DNA from 4 places in the Bradyrhizobium sp. ORS 278 genome. Region 1 is predicted to be linked to each of the others. Evidence: predicted binding sites of a transcription regulator. Region 1 holds the regulator's gene; each other region holds the start of a gene.

What was found. Region 1 encodes LexA, which represses DNA repair genes until DNA is damaged. Its sites were predicted from a motif close to TGTTCNNNNTGTGTTCNG; they were not measured.
Region 2: BRADO_RS18645 (single-stranded DNA-binding protein) is a predicted target of LexA. The motif match lies at 1,802-1,819, and genes of this name have one in related genera.
Region 3: BRADO_RS35655 (three-Cys-motif partner protein TcmP) is a predicted target of LexA. The motif match lies at 2,347-2,364, and genes of this name have one in related genera.
Region 4: BRADO_RS03615 (DNA recombination protein RmuC) is a predicted target of LexA. The motif match lies at 1,609-1,626, and genes of this name have one in related genera.

Annotation. Positions count from the first base shown of each region.
Region 1 covers NC_009445.1:4,310,774-4,315,023, forward strand. The annotation lists gene BRADO_RS19185 (alpha/beta fold hydrolase) at 1-261, shown strand, start outside; gene glp (gephyrin-like molybdotransferase Glp) at 390-1,595, shown strand; gene lexA (transcriptional repressor LexA) at 1,816-2,514, shown strand; gene BRADO_RS19200 (hypothetical protein) at 2,815-3,255, shown strand; gene BRADO_RS19205 (ComEC/Rec2 family competence protein) at 3,427-4,250, opposite strand, start outside.
Region 2 covers NC_009445.1:4,191,952-4,196,201, reverse strand. The annotation lists gene BRADO_RS18655 (outer membrane protein) at 1-561, opposite strand, end outside; gene BRADO_RS18650 (outer membrane protein) at 756-1,508, opposite strand; gene BRADO_RS18645 (single-stranded DNA-binding protein) at 1,981-2,478, shown strand; gene BRADO_RS18640 (aldo/keto reductase) at 2,606-3,601, opposite strand; gene BRADO_RS18635 (LysR family transcriptional regulator) at 3,738-4,250, shown strand, end outside.
Region 3 covers NC_009445.1:308,278-312,527, forward strand. The annotation lists gene BRADO_RS01410 (DUF5131 family protein) at 455-1,207, opposite strand; gene BRADO_RS35650 (hypothetical protein) at 1,197-1,688, opposite strand; gene BRADO_RS35655 (three-Cys-motif partner protein TcmP) at 1,737-2,321, opposite strand; tRNA gene BRADO_RS01420 (tRNA-Thr) at 3,253-3,328, opposite strand; gene BRADO_RS01425 (heme biosynthesis protein HemY) at 3,497-4,250, opposite strand, start outside.
Region 4 covers NC_009445.1:812,429-816,678, reverse strand. The annotation lists gene fmt (methionyl-tRNA formyltransferase) at 1-818, opposite strand, end outside; gene def (peptide deformylase) at 960-1,487, opposite strand; gene BRADO_RS03615 (DNA recombination protein RmuC) at 1,657-2,901, shown strand; partial or broken gene BRADO_RS03610 (GIY-YIG nuclease family protein) at 2,994-3,299, shown strand; gene BRADO_RS03605 (MFS transporter) at 3,384-4,250, shown strand, end outside.

The DNA of each region.
Region 1 (4,250 bases):
GCAGCTGCGTTGCGCAACGCGCCTCTCGGTGCAAGCCGCGATACGACACCGGCCTTCCCGCGGCTCGCGGAGATATCGGCACCTTCCCTGGTCGTCTGGGGCGATCTCGACTTTCCGCACATCCAGGAGCGGAGCCGGTGGCTGGCGGCGACTCTGCCGAACGGATCGAGCCATGCGATGAGCGGCGTCGCGCATCTGCCGAGCCTTGAGCGGCCTGCGGAGGTCACCGACCGTATAACGGCGTTTCTCGCTGGATTGTGAGCTCGCGGACCACGGGGCACGATCAGCCGCTGCCGAAAAGCGCGCGGCGGCCTGGGCCCTTGGCCACGCCATGCGCGTTCGGCTAGAAGGCGATTCCTGTTTTCGTCCTGCTGTTCGAAGGAACTCTCATGGCGCTGATGCCGGTCTCCGATGCATTGTCCGCGGTGCTCGCCGGCGCCGAGCCGCTCGCCGAGGAATTTGTGGCGCTGGACGACGCGTTTCACCGGGTTCTGGCGCGGGATCTCGCGGCGCTGCGGACGCAGCCTCCGGAGGCGATGTCGGCCATGGACGGTTACGCGCTGCGCGCAGCCGATGCCACGGCCAAGGCGCGGCTGAAGGTGATCGGCGAGGTCGCGGCGGGGCGGCCGTTCGATCGACTCGTCGGCCCCGGCGAGGCAGCGCGCATCTTCACCGGCGGCGTGGTGCCCGAGGGCGCCGACGCGGTCGTGATCCAGGAGGACACGACGGCGGACGGCAGCCACGTCGTGATCAATGAGCCGGCGATCAAGGGCCGCCACATCCGGCCCGCGGGCGTCGACTTCCATGAGGGCATGGTGCTGCTGAAGGCCGGCCGCCGGCTCAGCGACCGCGACCTGTCGCTCGCGGCCAGCATGAATTATCCGACGTTGCCGGTACGGCGCCGGCCCAAGGTTGCTCTGCTCGCGACCGGCGACGAGCTGGTGATGCCGGGCTCGACGCCCGGCCCTGGCCAGATCGTCTATTCGAACGGCTACGGCCTGCGCGCGCTGATGCGCAGCGAGGGCGCCCAGCCGATCGACCTCGGCATCGCCGCAGATACGCTGGAGGCCACGGTCGCCGGGATCCGCCGGTCGCGCGATGCGGAGGCCGATATCCTGGTGACGACCGGGGGCGCCTCGGTCGGCGATCACGACCTGGTCAAGCAGGCGCTCGACGCCGAGGGCGTCGAAATGGCGTTCTGGAAGATCGCGATGCGGCCGGGCAAGCCGATGATGCATGGCCGTCTCGGCGGCATGCGCGTGATCGGCCTGCCGGGCAATCCGGTGTCATCCTACGTCTGCGCCGTGCTGTTTCTGGTGCCACTGATTCGCAGCCTGCTCGGTCGCGAGGCGCAGCTGCCGCGCGAGACCGCCCTGCTCGGCCGCGAGCTCGGGGCCAATGATTCGCGCGAGGATTATTTGCGCGCACAGCTCGACATCCGCGCGGACGGCGTGCTGGTCGCGACGCCGGTGACGCAGCAGGACTCGTCGCTGCTCGGGAATCTCGCGCTGTCGCAGGCGCTGGTCATCCGTCCGGCGTTCGCGCCGAAGGCTGCAGCCGGAAGCCCCTGCGAGATCCTCCGCCTGCCGCTTTGAGCCAATTTCCCCGGCAAAGCCCGGTCTGTTCACCCTATTTTTAGGATTGCGGAACACACATCGAACATATAGTGTTCGTTCATGATTTGTTTTTAGTATGTTGCGGGCGAATGCGATCGTCCGAGTCCCGTTCGCTCTTCGACACTGGTCTTGGGAGCATCACTGGTCTTGGGAGCATCGTGCGGGACTCGAACGACATCAAACCGGGGACAAGGTCGAGATGCTGACGCGCAAACAGTACGAACTTCTGCGGTTCATCAACGAGCGGCTGAAGGAAGCCGGCGTGCCGCCGTCCTTCGACGAGATGAAGGATGCGCTCGACCTGCGTTCGAAGTCCGGCATCCATCGTCTGATCACGGCGCTGGAGGAGCGCGGCTTCATCCGCCGGCTGCCGAACCGCGCCCGCGCCATCGAGGTGATCAAGCTGCCTGAGCTGTCTCAGGCGGCCGGCAATCGCCGCGGCTTCACGCCGTCGGTGATCGAAGGCAATCTCGGCAAGGTCCGCACCTCGACGCCGGCGCTGGAGGATGGCGAGCGTCCGGTAGCGGTGCCGGTGATGGGCCGAATTGCCGCGGGCACGCCGATCGAGGCGCTGCAGACCCGCAGCCACACCATCAGCGTGCCGGCCGACATGCTCGGCAATGGCGATCACTACGCGCTCGAGGTGCGCGGCGATTCGATGGTCGATGCCGGCATCCTCGATGGCGACATGGCGCTGATCCAGCGCAACGAGACCGCGGACACCGGCGACATCGTCGTGGCGCTGATCGACGACGAGGAGGCGACCTTGAAGCGCTTCCGCCGCCGCGGCGCCTCGATCGCGCTGGAGCCGGCCAACACCGCCTATGAGGTGCGCATCCTGCCGCCCAACCGGGTCAAGATCCAGGGCAAGCTGGTCGGACTCTATCGCAAGTACTGATTGCGCGTGCTCCGCGGTCGCGGTGATGCATCGCGATCGCAGCACGGGCTGCTCAATCGATCGGCGGCGCGACGACACGCTGCGTGCGCCGCTCAAAAACAAGTCACGCGCGAGCGCACCTCATGATGTGCAGCGCGGCACGCTCAAACGCTTGTGATCGTCAGCGGCTGCACGCGGCGAAGATCAGCGCAGAAATGCCGCGAAGCGCGCGCTAACATCTCTCCGATGTCCACTCTGATAGAGGCCTGCGCCTGTCCGGGGGGAGCGCGGGTCGGCTATCTCTGAACGAGGAGCGATCCGATGTGTGACTACAGCCTCCATGCCGTTGCCTCCCGTCCCGCCAAAGTCGGCGAGACGCTGATCTCGACGACGTTCCGCGGCACCGCGACCCGCGGCTTCGCGCTCGAAAGCGAGCCGACCGTTGCGGTGTGCATGCTCCCTGGCACCGAGCTCGCCTTCGCCGAGGACGTCCGCTACGACAGCCGCTGGCTGTGGACGCGGACCATTCGGGAGCGCGTCGCCAAGTTCAACACCATCGAGAAGCACATCCCTGATCGTCATCACGACGCGATCGAGTTCGCCGACGGCCGTCATGTGCTGGTGACGCAGCTCTGCGAAGGCCAGCGGGTTACCGTGCTGCAACTGCCGGTCAGCAAGCAGCCCGGCGAGCGCCGCCCCGAGATCGCAACGGAGACGCCGGCGCAACAGCCGACACCGATCCGCCGCATCAGCATTACCTGACGCATCGGATCGAGCCCTCGCGTCCTCGCATCGGATCGCCTCCAGGCGCTGCAATCCCGGACCAGCCAAGGCCGGCCTGCGGATTGCAGCGTCTCCGCTGTTCCAGATGCCAGTTGGATGCCATGCGTATCGGCTTGAAGCGACCGATCTGAACCGGCTCGTCCGGACTAATTAGTCGTCTCCGCCCTGCTCCGTCTCCGGCGGTGTCGCATCCTGCGCTCGCGGTCCCGGCGTGCGCGGAGTCAACGTGGTCTCGAACTCCCCGGCCTCAGCGGGCGCCGGCCACCACGGGCGGTCGGTGCCGTCGGCCCGCACGGGCACGACGGCGAATCCCTTGTCGCGCGCGACCAGCATCAACGCGCCCTGCTGCTGCAGGCGCGGGCGGTCGACGACAGCGGCCGCGCAGGATGATGGCGCGGCGCGCGCCGTCACCACCAGCGCCGCACGGGCGCAATCATCGGCGAGCGCATCCGCGCGCAGGGTGAGCGCAACGAGGCGGCCATCGGCCAGCGCCAGGACGCAGCCCGAATCGTCGCAGGACACGCCATGGCCGAGCGAGGAATCGGCCGGCAGCCGCGCATCGGCATCGGCGGCGAGCCACTCGCGGGTGACGAACACGTCCTTGCCGTTGCGCATCACATGCAGAAGCCCGTCGCGGCCGCGCACCGCGACCGCGCGGCCATCGCCGGAGACGAGAATGTCGGGCTGCGGCGTCGCGGCGGCCCATGCGGCCGCGATGGCGAGCACCGCCGCGCCGGACCAGCGCAGCGGCGTCCTGAGCAGGCCGATCAGGACGAGGCCGAAACTCGACACGATCAGCGGGCCGATGCCGAAGGCCGTGATGCGCCCGACCGCGCCCGGCAGCGCGGCGACCCAGCGCGTCACGGCGATCATCCAGTCGATGCCCCAGCCCATCACGGTCCACCACAAGCCATCGAGCCCGAACGGCGCAAACAGCAGGCCGAGCAGCCCGGCGGGCATCACCACCGCCGAGA
Region 2 (4,250 bases), 120 kb from region 1:
GCCAGTGCCGACGGTCGCGCCCCAGCGGGTCGCGCTCGCCTGGTCGAACGCCGTGCCGGTGGCCGTGGCGAGACCGTTGTACTTTTCACCGGCGACCGCGGCGCCGCCTTTCACGTACCAGAGCACGTTGTTCCAGGCATAGCCGATCTGGCCGGTGAGCAGGCCGACGCCGTTGACCTTGGTCTGATTGGTCACGGCCGGCGCGAGCTGGCTGGTGTTGCTGCCCTTGAGGTTGGCCCAGTTGCCCTGCCCCTCGACGCCGAACACCCAGCTGCCAGCCTGCCAGCGATAGCCGATCTGGCCGCCGGCGAGCGCACCCGTCGCGTCATGGCAGCCCTCGGCATTTGTCGCCGCGACGCCCCCGACGGTCACATTGTTGGTCCAGCAGGTGCGGGCCGAGCCGCCACCCGCGTTCAGCCCGAGATAGAAGCCGCTCCAATCATAGATCGTCGCGATCATTCCAGGCGCCTTGGTGAAGGTGCGCGCGGGCAAATCGGCTGCGATCGCCGGCGCCAACCCCAGCGCCAGCGAAGTTGTCGCCCCCAGCAACAGCCTTCTCATCGCAGTCCCCAAAACCAAGTCCGACGCCCGCACGCACACACTCACCAACGCCCACCCGCGGGGCCTTGATAGCCCCTTCCGCCGGAAAAAGCCGTCACCCAAACGACACAGCTGGCCAGCAAGTGCCGGTTTCCTCACGCAAAAAAAGGCCGGCGCGAGGCCGGCCTTTCGACATATTCGCGCTCTGCGAGCGATCAGTAGCGCGACACGCCCGGGCCACCGAAGTGGTAGGAGACGCCGACCTTGACGGTGTGGACGGTGTCGTTCCATTCGGAGCGGTTGGCCGCCACAGGCGTGTACTGCAGCGTGCTCTTGCCGAAATCGAGATAGTTGTACTCGACCTTGGCGGACCAGTTCTGGGCGAACATGTATTCGGCGCCGGCACCGATCGTCCAACCCCAGCGCCAATCGCTCTGCGACGCGGAGAAGGCGGGACCGAACAGGCCGGCATCGTAGCGGTGCTGCAGATCGCCGACCGCGGCGCCGCCGCTGACGAAGAACAGCGCCGGACCCGCAGCCCAGCCGAGCCGGCCCTTGATGTCGCCGAAGCCGCGCAGCTTGGTGAAGTAGGTGTCGCCTGCGCCGAGGTTGATCTCGGTCGACCGGCCGCTGATGTCGGCCCAGTGATAGTCGCCTTCGAGGCCGAACACGATGTTGTCGACCTGCCAGTTGTAGCCGATCACGCCACCGGCGAAGCCGCCGTTGATGTCGTAGCGCTGCGTGCCGGCAAAGCCGACGGCATTGGGACCACCGAAGAAGGTCTCATCGCTGCGGCCCCAGCCGCCACCGCCCTGCAAACCGAGATACAAGCCGGCCCAGGTCGGAAGTGGCGCCGGCGCCATGACCGGTGCCTTGGTGTAGGGGCGGGCGGCCAGATCGGCGGCTCCGGCGGGGGCCAGCGCCCCCAAGGCCATCAAGCTGACGGCGCCAAGAAAGATTTTTTTCATCCCAAGTCTCCCGCGTTGGGCGCCCCGAATTCGTCCCCGGAGGCGCTCGTCTGTGAGGTGGCGCGACCGCCTTGGGCGGCCTCAATCCATCCGCAAATATACGCGATTCAACCCTGGATACCGTCTCCCAAAAGCCACAGGCTGGGAGGATGTGAGGCAGACTAAGTTAATGAAAGTTAATCGCTTTTTCGTGATTTGGGGAACTTTTTCGAGGTTCCGTTCGCGGAACTTGCGGTTCCATTGGGTTCCATAAGGTTCCATGAAATTCGCCCTTTGGTTGTGAGCTTGTTTTTGCGAACAAAACTGGAACGATGCACGCCGGATTGCTATATGTGGATAAGCAGCGAGAAAGTCGGTGGCTGGCGCGGCAACCGTATAGGGTCCGGCCCGAGAGGAAGGGTTAGCCACCTCGCGCCATGCGGCCGGTCGGCAGGACCGGTCCGGTGATTGATGAAAACCGCGGGAGAGTGTGATGGCGGGTAGCGTGAACAAGGTGATTCTGGTCGGCAATCTCGGCAAGGACCCGGAGATCCGGCGCACTCAGGATGGTCGGCCGATCGCCAATCTGAGCATCGCGACGTCGGAGACGTGGCGGGACAAGAACACCGGCGAGCGCAAGGAAAAGACCGAGTGGCACCGCGTGGTGATCTTCAATGAAGGTCTCTGCAAGGTCGCCGAGCAGTATCTCAAGAAGGGCTCCACGGTGTATATCGAGGGCGCGCTGCAGACCCGCAAATGGACCGACCAGAGCGGCGTCGAGAAGTACTCGACCGAGGTCGTGCTGCAGGGCTTCAATTCGACCCTGACGATGCTCGGTGGCCGCGGCGGTGGTGGTGGCGGCAATTTCGCCGACGACATGGGTGGCGGCGATTTCGGCATGAGCAGCCCGTCGTCGTCAGCGCCGGCGCCGCGCCGTCCGATGGCGGCCGCGAGCCGCAACAGCGACATGGACGACGACATTCCGTTCTGAATCAGGGCGCGCCTTGAACCCGAAGGCGAAATGTCCGTGAAGCTGCAGGCGACGCGCTGTCGATCGTGCGTTGACGAGGAGTGGCTTCGGGCGCTCACGGAGCGCCCGGCCGTTTTGGTGAAGCGCGTCAGCGCCCCGTCGTGGCCATCAGGTGAGGCGGATAGCGTTCGCCTTCGACCTTGATCGCGGCCGCAGCCTGCTCAATCTGGGCGAGATCGTCCCCCGTGAGCTCGACGTCGGCGGCCTTGAGATTCTCCTCTAGGCGATGGAGCTTGGTCGTGCCTGGAATGGGAACGATCCATGGCTTCTGCGCGAGCAGCCAGGCGAGCGCGATCTGGGCCGGCGTGGATGCCCTGCGTTCGGCGATTCGTTTGAGGAGATCGACCAGCGCCTGGTTGGCCTTCATCGCCGCGGGCGTAAAGCGCGGCAGGGTGCTGCGGAAGTCGTTGTCGGGCAGCCTGGTGGTCTCGTTCATCGCGCCGGTCAGAAATCCCTTTCCCAGCGGACTGTAGGGCACCAGGCCGATGCCGAGTTCCTCGCAGGCCTGCATGATGCCGTTGCTCTCTGGACCCCGGGTCCAGAGTGAATATTCGTTCTGGAGCGCGGTCACGGGCTGCACCGCATGCGCGCGTCGGACGGTCTGGGCGCCGGGCTCGGACAGGCCGAAGTACCTGACCTTGCCTTGCCCGATGAGATCCTTGACCGCGCCGGCGACGTCCTCGATCGGCACGTCCGGATCGACGCGGTGCTGATAGAACAGATCGATGCGATCGGTCTTCAGCCGCTTCAGGGATGCATCCGCGACCGCGCGAATTCGCTCGGGGCGGCTGTTCATCCCTGAGGACCTGCCGGTCGCCGGGTCGATCGCGAAGCCGAATTTGGTGGCGATGACCACCTTGTCCCGGACGGGAGCCAGGGCGTCGCCGACCAGCTCCTCGTTCGTGAACGGTCCATAAATTTCGGCCGTGTCGAAAAACGTCACGCCGCGGTCGAAGGCGGCGCGGATGAGATCGACCGCATCCTCTTTCGCGAGCGCATGACCGTAGCCGAAGTTCAGGCCCATGCAGCCGAAGCCGATGGCCGACACCTCGAGACCACTTTTGCCCAGGGTTCTCGTCTTCATCCCGGTCTCCTCTCTCTCTTCCGGTCGACGCCGGCACCGCGCATCGTCGACCTCTCCGTCCAGACTGAACCTAAGGCTGTGACTACGATGACATTAGATGCTAGAACGCGCATGGTTTTATGAAATGAGCTCATGAATGCTGCGCGAGAACCTGAACGACGTGCTCGGTTTCCTCGCCGTCGCCCGCGAGGGAAGCTTCACGCGGGCGGCTGCCCGGCTCGGCATCAGCCAGTCGGCGCTCAGCCATTCCCTTCGCAACCTCGAGGCCCGGCTCGGCGTGCGGCTGCTGGCGCGCACGACGCGCAGCGTCGCGCCGACGGCTGCAGGCGAACGCCTGCTGCGGAGCATCGGGCCGCGGTTCGATGAGATCGAAACGGAACTGGCCGGCTTGAGCGAATTGCGCGACAAGCCGGCCGGAACGATCCGGATCACGGCGGGCGAGCATGCCGCCGACTCCGTGCTCTGGCCGGCGCTGAGAAAGCTGCTTCCGGTCTATCCGGACATCAAGGTTGAGGTCGTGACCGACTATGGGCTGACCGACATCGTCGCCGAGAGATTCGACGCGGGGGTGCGGCTCGGCGAGCAGGTCGCCAAGGACATGATCGCCGTCAGGATCGGGCCGGACCTGCGCATGGCCGTGGTGGGCTCA
Region 3 (4,250 bases), 3.5 Mb from region 1:
CAGCCTGTGGTCTTCACCGGATGCGTACTTCTTAACTCGTGAAGGATGGGTGGAACACTGGAGCGGGCGCCAGAGGGCGCCTCACTCTACGGTGACAGTGCACTCAACTGGCCCAGCTGCTTACGCAATTGAATGCACTGTCACCGTAATTCTCGAGGTTTATGCACAGCTAAGCTCCGTCCGGCGGAATAACCACGAGCTTTCGCGAGTGAGCGGCCGCCTCTATAGCCCAGCGGTTTCAAACCGAAATTTCCCCGACAATGCCTTTAACTCGGACTCAGCATGATTGAGTGCACTGTCACCGTAATTCCGGTTACGGATTGGTCATTCCTTTTTAGAGCGAAGGTAGCAGCTACCTTGGAGCTACGCCGTAGCCGGCAGTAAATAGAATAATGTGATAAGTGCTCTTCGGGACGACACTACCAGCAACAGGGGAGGTGGTGGCCAACACACCTTAGGCGCCTGAACTGGCAGGAAATTCATCCCACGTGCGGCCATCGAGAACACGGCCAGTCTTCTTTTTGTTTGCTCCGCCCCATTGCTTAAAATGGAAAGCCACTCCTTCATCGAAACACAGATCCCGGATTTTGCGAATCCAGTCGGCTTCGACGGGCCGGGCGTGAGGCCCGCTCTCGCCGCCCGCGATCACCCAGTCAATGCCGGTGAGATCGAGATTGTCGAGAGGTCCCAGCAGAGGTTCGAGGCTAAGAAACTTGATCGCTGCCTGTGTGCGTCGGAGATGGTCTATACGGTATATGTAGTCCTCATTCTCGACGCTCACCCCCATCCAGGCATTGTCGGGCCATACGAGCTTCGGAGATAGTTCCTCAAGCCGTTCGGCGCGTTTGGTGAGTATTTGATACGTGTGCTGCGGCGTCTTCCGCATGGTCGTGAAGACGCGATTGATAAATACCATTGGCACGTTTTCGTGAAACAGGTCTGACATGGAGTTCACGAAGATCATCCGTCCGGCTTTCCACTTCGCCGGAAGTTGGAGCGAATCTTCGTCGATTCGCACAACTCCGTTCCACTTCGGGCGTCCTCCAGATATGCGCGTCGTGCCGGCGTATTTGGGCTGGCCCATCGCTTCAAGCCGCCGCGCCATGCGCATCGCGTAGCAATTTGCGCAGCCGGGCGAGATGATCGTGCATCCGACGACTGGATTCCACGTGGCTTCCGTCCATTCGATGGAAGAATTATTCGCCATCGCCGCCGCCTGGAAATTTAACCAGCAGATGATCGGGGAAGGTTCCCCTCCGCCGGGAGCCGCTGAGGCTTCGCACGGCAACCTTCCCCTCGGCCTCCAGCGCCGCCAGAACTTCCTTGTAGTTCTTCAGGACGTAAGGGGTATCGACGCTGTGGCGTTCGTAGATTTGCGCGACCGACAATTCCTGTCCCTCGAAGTCCTCGAGCAGCGCCGCACGAAGCTGGTCGAGCGGCCGTTGCAGAGAGAACAGCAAGGGCATCGACCAATCGGCCGGAGAATATACAAAAGATGGCACGCCCTGATCTTCCGTTGAGCTTTCCTTCATCATGATGTCTTTCATGATGGCATAGCCTTTGAAGCTTTTGCTGACGAAAATCAGCTTGTGCGACGTGCGCGTGCCTTTGACATTTCTGAAAGTGAACGGTAGGACGAAGGTTCCGCCCAGGGCTTTGATCTCGGCCGCGAGCTCCTCCAGAATCAAAGCTTCGCGCAGTTCGGGCGAGAGGCCGGGCAGCTTTGCCCGCAGTGCCTAAGCGCGCGCCTTGCCGAAAAGGGCATCCATGTGATCGGCAACAGCCTGATTGCCGATGCCGGCGTTGATACGATTGTAGTTGAAGAAGAAGACGCAATCGCAGCCCCAGTCCTTAATCACGCCCTTGATTATCTTGAGTGATAGGCCCTTGTAGCCGAAAGGATCGATGAACGAGAACGATGGAACAAGCTTGACCTGATTAAAGTACTTCTCCGCTTCTTCGTCGATCTCGCCGCAGGAAACGACCGGCTTGTGCTTCAGATTGCCAATATTTGGCAAGGTGTCGATTTCGTTCTGAAGCGTGGACGTCTTGTTCCCATCCGAGTCATTCAGAAGCGTTACCAGCATCGAAGCGAGTTTCGGATCGGCGATGGCGTGCTCCAGCACCAGCAGTGGCGTCGAAGCGGCCCCGTCCTTGTACCGGCCCGGCCCGGCATATAGGTCAATGTAGGCGATCCGCCCGCCATTCTTCCGGGCGGTCGGCATGATGACGTTGGCCCACGCATAGAAGTACTTTTGTACTATGCGCGCTTTAACTTCCGACTGATCTGTTCGTTCATCGAAAAATTTCGCGGTGCTCATCGGCTGCTTACCCCGATTTTCATAATAGAACAAATTATGAACAGGGGCAACTGAGTTGGCGTGACCGCCAGACTAACAATCCGCGGCGACAGCTGCCGCCTCCTCAACAAGCGCAATCTGATCCGGCCGACCGCCGGTGACGGGGCTCCGGTCGGCTCTGCCTCCCACCGCCCCGTGACCGGCGGAAGATACCTTCAACCAAGTCCATAAGCCGATGGTAGGGACAGTTTCCGCGACGCAAAGGGGGGCACTTCCGGGTTGACGCCCCAGACTCGAATTCCGAATACCAGAAATTCTGTTGACACCACCCCCAAATCAGTGGTTTGATCCCGCGCATCCCGCCCGCACTGAGAGGGGCGTATCGCGATCGTCACGGGACGTTGCGGCGGGGAGCGGTGGCCGTGGGGCGACGCAGCATCTCATGGGGGTGCGGACGAACGTCGCCAGCGCGGACGGTCAAGCCGTGTGGTCCCGACACCCCGATGCTGGTGTCTTGATTGGCGACGATGCCGATGACGGGGGCAACAAGCCCGGTCCCCTGGGAGAGCGCGGAGCAGCCGTTCAAACCATTGCGCAGGGAAGGCCGGGTTGTTCCGGCTGAGCCTGTGGTTCCTGCCCCGTGCATTTTTCTCGCACGGGGGCCATGGGTGCCAGTCGGCACTCGGCCTTCCCTGCGCCCTCTCATCTGACGAGGACGCCAACTGCAGCAGAACTTGGGGCTATCTGGCCCGCGAGATCGCGGCGGCTTGGGCGTTAGCAAGGCTGCTGATAGCGGAGGGCTGTTTGACAGGGTGGAATGGGATCAAAGAGCCGGGCTCAAGCAAGACTTGGGGGGCTCAAACGCCCGGCTTCGCCAAGAGGCTACGCCGGGCACGCTTCGCTCTTCGGGCACCTGCGCGGCTGCGCCACGCGAAGCCCGAAGGGCGAAGCGTGGTGCCGCAAGAGGGACTCGAACCCCCGACCCCGTCATTACGAATGACGTGCTCTACCAGCTGAGCTATTGCGGCGAACCAAAGCGGTGCGGCCGGCACGGGGCCGGATCGCGCGAACGCGCTCCTGATATCGGGCGGGCGCGCGATTGGCAAGGCCGCGCGCGCCGCTCGACCACGGAATCGAGCCGGTGTGACCCGCGGCGCCTTACGAGTGGGCGAGGTCGGCCTGCCCGGCGGACGGGCTCAGCTGCCGAAGCGCGACCAGAACCCGCGCCAGCCGCCGGCCTGGGCTTTGGGCGCGATCTGCTCGGCGAACTCGTCGCGCGGCTGGTCGTCATCCTCGACGCCGGGATCGTCCGGCGGGCGCATGATCGGCACGATCGCCTGGATCGGGGTCTCCGGCGGCTTGGCCAGATCGCTGCGGTTGCGGAACAGCGGCGTCGGCGCGGCGGCCGCGGTTTCCGCCGGCTTGGCGGGCTCGGGCGGAGTCTCAGGCTCCTCGGCCGTCTCAGCCTCGGCGTCGGCCTCGCTAGGCGCCGCGGCCTGCAGCGGTGGCGCCGGTTCGGCAGACGCCGGGCGGGAGGTCACCACGGCCGGCTCCGCAACAGGGCCCTCGACGGCCTTCTCCACCTTGTCCTCAGCCTTTTCAACACGGATATCCACCGGCTTGTCGACAGGCTTGTCCACGACGTCTGCAACCGCCGTTTCCACCGCCGGCTCCGGCTCGGCCGGACGCGGCGGCTCGTTGTCCTGCAGGGTCGGGGTGATCACGACCGGCGCGGCGGGGACGGTCCGCGGCGGCTCCACCAGGCCTTCCGGGATGGCCGGGCGGCTCGGCGGCGCCAGAATCGCCTCGGCGAATTCCGAGCTCTCGATGACGCTGTTGCGCTCCGACGGCAGGCTCGCCACCGGGGTCTGCCATTGGAAGGCGTCGAGCCGGCCGGTGACCGGCGAGATCGGCCGCCAGCGGTCGCTGACATAGCCGTCGGCGGTCCAG
Region 4 (4,250 bases), 3.5 Mb from region 1:
ATGGTGAGCTCGTCGTCGACAACGGTACCCGGCTCGCCCGTGCCGCGAGCGAGGGCGCATCGCAGGATCTTCAGCCGCACCGCCTCGCCGTCGATCGTGATCTCGCTCCAGGCGCCGGGAAACGGCGACAGGCCGTGGATGTGGCGCAGCACAGCATGCGCGGGCTTCGTCCAGTCGATCCGCGCCTCCGCCTTCTCGATCTTGGCGGCGTAAGTCACGCCGTCCTCGGCCTGCTTGGTCAATGTCAGTCCGCCGCGCTCCAGCGCCGCCATCGCGCGAACCATCAGGTCCGCGCCGATGCGGGACAGCTTGTCGTGCAGATCGGATGCGGTCATCGCGTCGGTGATGGCGAGGAGTTCGGCCATCGCGACGTCGCCGGTGTCGAGCCCGACATCCATCTTCATGACCATGACGCCGCTCTCGGCGTCACCTGCCATGATCGCGCGGTTGATCGGCGCGGCACCGCGCCAGCGCGGCAGCAGCGAGGCATGCAGGTTGTAGCAGCCGAGCTTCGGCGCATCGAGAATCGCCTGCGGCAGGATCATGCCATAGGCGACGACCACCGCGGCATCGGCCTCATGCGCGCGGAATTCGGCCAAGGCCTCCTCGGTCTTCAGCGTCTTCGGCGTGAGCACGGGAATGCCGAGCCGGCGCGCCTCGGACTCGATCGGGGTCGGCACCAGCGCGAGACCGCGGCGGCCTCCGGGTTTCGGCGCGCGGGTGTAGACGGCCACGATCTCGTGGCCGTGGCCGGCGAGCTCGAGCAGGGTCGGCACGGCGAAGTCCGGCGTGCCCATGAAGATCAGGCGAAGCGGCATGTGGTCGGAGACCCTGCAAAGCCTCTACCCCGCCGTCATGGCCGGGCTTGTCCCGGCCATCCACGTCTCGCGGCAGTGCCGGATGGAGAGACGTGGATGCTCGGGACAAGCCCGGGCATGACGGAAGAGAGAGATTAGTCGTTACTCGCCGGCGCGCTTGGCGGCCTTGGTGAACTTCTTCATCACGCGGTCGCGCTTGAGCTTCGACAGATAGTCGATGAACAGCACGCCGTTGAGATGGTCGATCTCATGCTGGATGCAGGTGGCGTAGAGACCCTCGGCATCCTCCTCGCGAACCACGCCGTCGAGATCGGTGAAGCGCACGCGCACGCGCGCCGGCCGCTCGACCTCCTCGTAATATTCGGGGATCGACAGGCAGCCTTCCTCATACACCGACAGCTCGTCGGACTTGGCGATGATCTCCGGATTGATGAAGACCCGCGGCTCGCGCTTGGTCTCGCCGCCGGAATCCGGCTTGGCGAGGTCCATGGTGATGACGCGCAGGGGCTGCGCGACCTGGATCGCCGCGAGCCCGATGCCGGGTGCGTCGTACATGGTCTGGAACATGTCGTCGACCAGCTGCCGGATCTCCGGCGTGACCTTCTCGACAGGCTTGGACACCAGCCGGAGCTGCCGGTCGGGCAGGATGATGATTTCTCTTAAGGACATGGCGCGCGATTTAAGCCCCGGAACAGGCGCGGTCAATGTGACGGCGCGCGGTTAAGACATCGCTAACCATGAATTTCAACGGTCCGTTAACCACGCTTCTTAACCCGGCCTTAACCATAAATGTTCTCTCTTCGTTCGCGACGCCTTGCGAATCGGATAGACGGGGGCGATGACCGCCAGCCAGCCGCTCAATTCTGCGCTCAATCCTGTCGTCGTCATGATCGGCGACCTGCCGATCCGGGCCAGCGATGCGCTGATCGGATTCGGCGTGATGGTGCTGCTGCTGCTCGCGATGATCGGCTTGGCGGTGGCCCGCTCCGGACGACGCAGCGCTGTTCTCGCCGCCCAGCAGGCGATGCGAACCGAGGAGCTCGAACAACGGTTCGGCGAGATGATCCGGGTGCAGAGCGAGGCCTCCGGCCGGGTCGACGCCATGGCGCAATTGCTCGCCGGTCGCCAGGTGGATCTGGCGCGCAGCGTCAACGAGCGGCTCGACGCCGTGACCCATCGCGTCGGCCAGTCGATGGAGCAGACTACGCGCCACACCATGGACTCCTTGCGCGTGCTGCATGAGCGGCTCGGCATCATCGACAACGCCCATCGCGATCTCAGCGAGCTGACCACGCAGGTCTCGACCTTGCGCGACGTGCTCGCCAACAAGCAGTCACGCGGCGCGTTCGGCCAGGCGCGCATGGAGGCGATCGTGCAGGACGGGCTGCCGAGGGGCAGCTACGCGTTCCAGCACACGCTCGCCAGCGGCAAGCGGCCGGACTGCGTGGTGTTCCTGCCCGACACGAGGCCGCTGTGCATCGACGCCAAGTTTCCGCTGGAAGCCGTCACCGCTCTGCATGATGCAGAGACCGAGGATGAGAAGCGCGCTGCCGCGCAGCAGCTGCGCACCGACGTGCTGCGGCATGTCAACGACATCGCGGAGAAGTACCTGGTCGTCGGCGAGACGCAGGACACCGCGCTGATGTTCGTGCCGTCGGAGTCCGTCTATGCTGAAATCCACGATGGTTTCGACGACGTCATTCAGAAGGCCTATCGCGCCCGCGTCGTACTGGTGTCGCCGTCGCTGCTGATGCTCGCGATCCAGGTCATGCAGCAGATCATGAAGGACGCCCGCATCCGCGACGCCGCCGACCAGATCCGCAACGAGGTGATCCATCTCGGCGACGATCTCGGCCGCCTGCGCGAGCGCGTGCTCAAGCTGCAGAAGCACTTTGGCGATGTCGGCGAGGACATCCGCCAGATCCTCATTTCAGCCGACAAGATCGAGAAACGCGCTGCCCGCATCGAGGAGCTGGATTTCAGCAAGCCGGACGCAGCGGTGGAGTCGCCGCGGATCGCGCCGGGCACGGGTGCGACGCCGGACCTGTCTCCGCTGGCGGGACGCCTGCAGGCGGGGGAGTGACGGCCGGACGGCTGTCTTGCGTAAGCCAGCAACTCCGACAAGACTGTCATCGCCCGGCTTGACCGGGCGATCCAGTATCCCAGAGACGTCTGATGGGTACGCGCTCCTACTACGTCTACATCCTCGCCAGCCGCATCGGCGGCACGCTGTACACCGGCGTGACAAACGACCTGATGCGTCGTGTGGCCGAACATAGAGCGAAGATATCCGACAGCTTCACTAAACGTTATGGTGTGACCCGCCTCGTCTACTTCGAAGTCTTTGAACAAGTCGAACAAGCCATTCATCGCGAGAAGCGGTTGAAGAAGTAGCCGCGGGATTGGAAGATTTCACTGATCGAGAAGGACAACCCAAACTGGATCGACCTCTATCCGCAGATCGCCGGAGGCGATGGATAGGCCTCTGGAATACTGGATCGCCCGGTCAAGCCGGGCGATGACAGCTGAGCTTGTGGCGCCGTCCAAATCTGCTACCACCCGTTCATGACCGCACCCGACGCGACAAACGACCTCTCAGCGACTGCTGCAAAGCCCGTGGCCCAGCCCGCCCCCACCTGGCGCGAGAGCATGGCCGTCTATCTCCAGCCGCGCGTCCTCGTGGTGCTGTTCCTCGGCTTTTCCTCAGGCCTGCCATTGGCGCTGTCCGGCTCGACCTTGCAGATCTGGATGCGCGAGCTCGGTGTCGATCTCGGCACGATCGGGCTGTTTGCCCTCGTCGGCACGCCCTACACGCTGAAGTTCCTGTGGGCGCCGCTGGTCGACGCGCTGCATGTGCCGCTGCTGACGCGCGCGTTCGGGCGGCGGCGCGGCTGGCTGCTGTTCGCGCAGCTGCTGCTGATCGCGGCCATCCTGCTGCTGGCGCTGACCGACCCGGCGCATGCGCCGTTCATGGTTGCGCTGGCCGCGCTGCTGGTGGCCGCGACGTCGTCAACGCAGGACATCGTGGTCGACGCCTTCCGCGTCGAGAGCCTGCCGGAGAGCGAGCAGGCCGCCGGCATGGCCGCCTATGTCGCGGCCTATCGCATCGGCATGCTGGTCTCGACCGCCGGGGCGCTCGTCGTGGTCAGCGGCTTCGAGAGCTCGGGGCTGACGCGACCGGCGTCGTGGATGTGGGGTTATGTCGTGATGGCAGGCCTGGTGCTGATTGGCACGATCACGGCGCTCGCCGCGACCGAGCCTGCACAGTCCAAGCAGGCCGAAGCTGCGATGGGCGCCGACACCGCGCTGACCCGCGTGGCGCAGGCTGCGGCCGGCGCGTTCGTCGAATTCCTCGGCCGGCGCGACGCGCTCGCCGCGCTCGCCTTCGTCGTGCTGTTCAAGTTCACCGACGCCTTCTCCGGCACCATGACC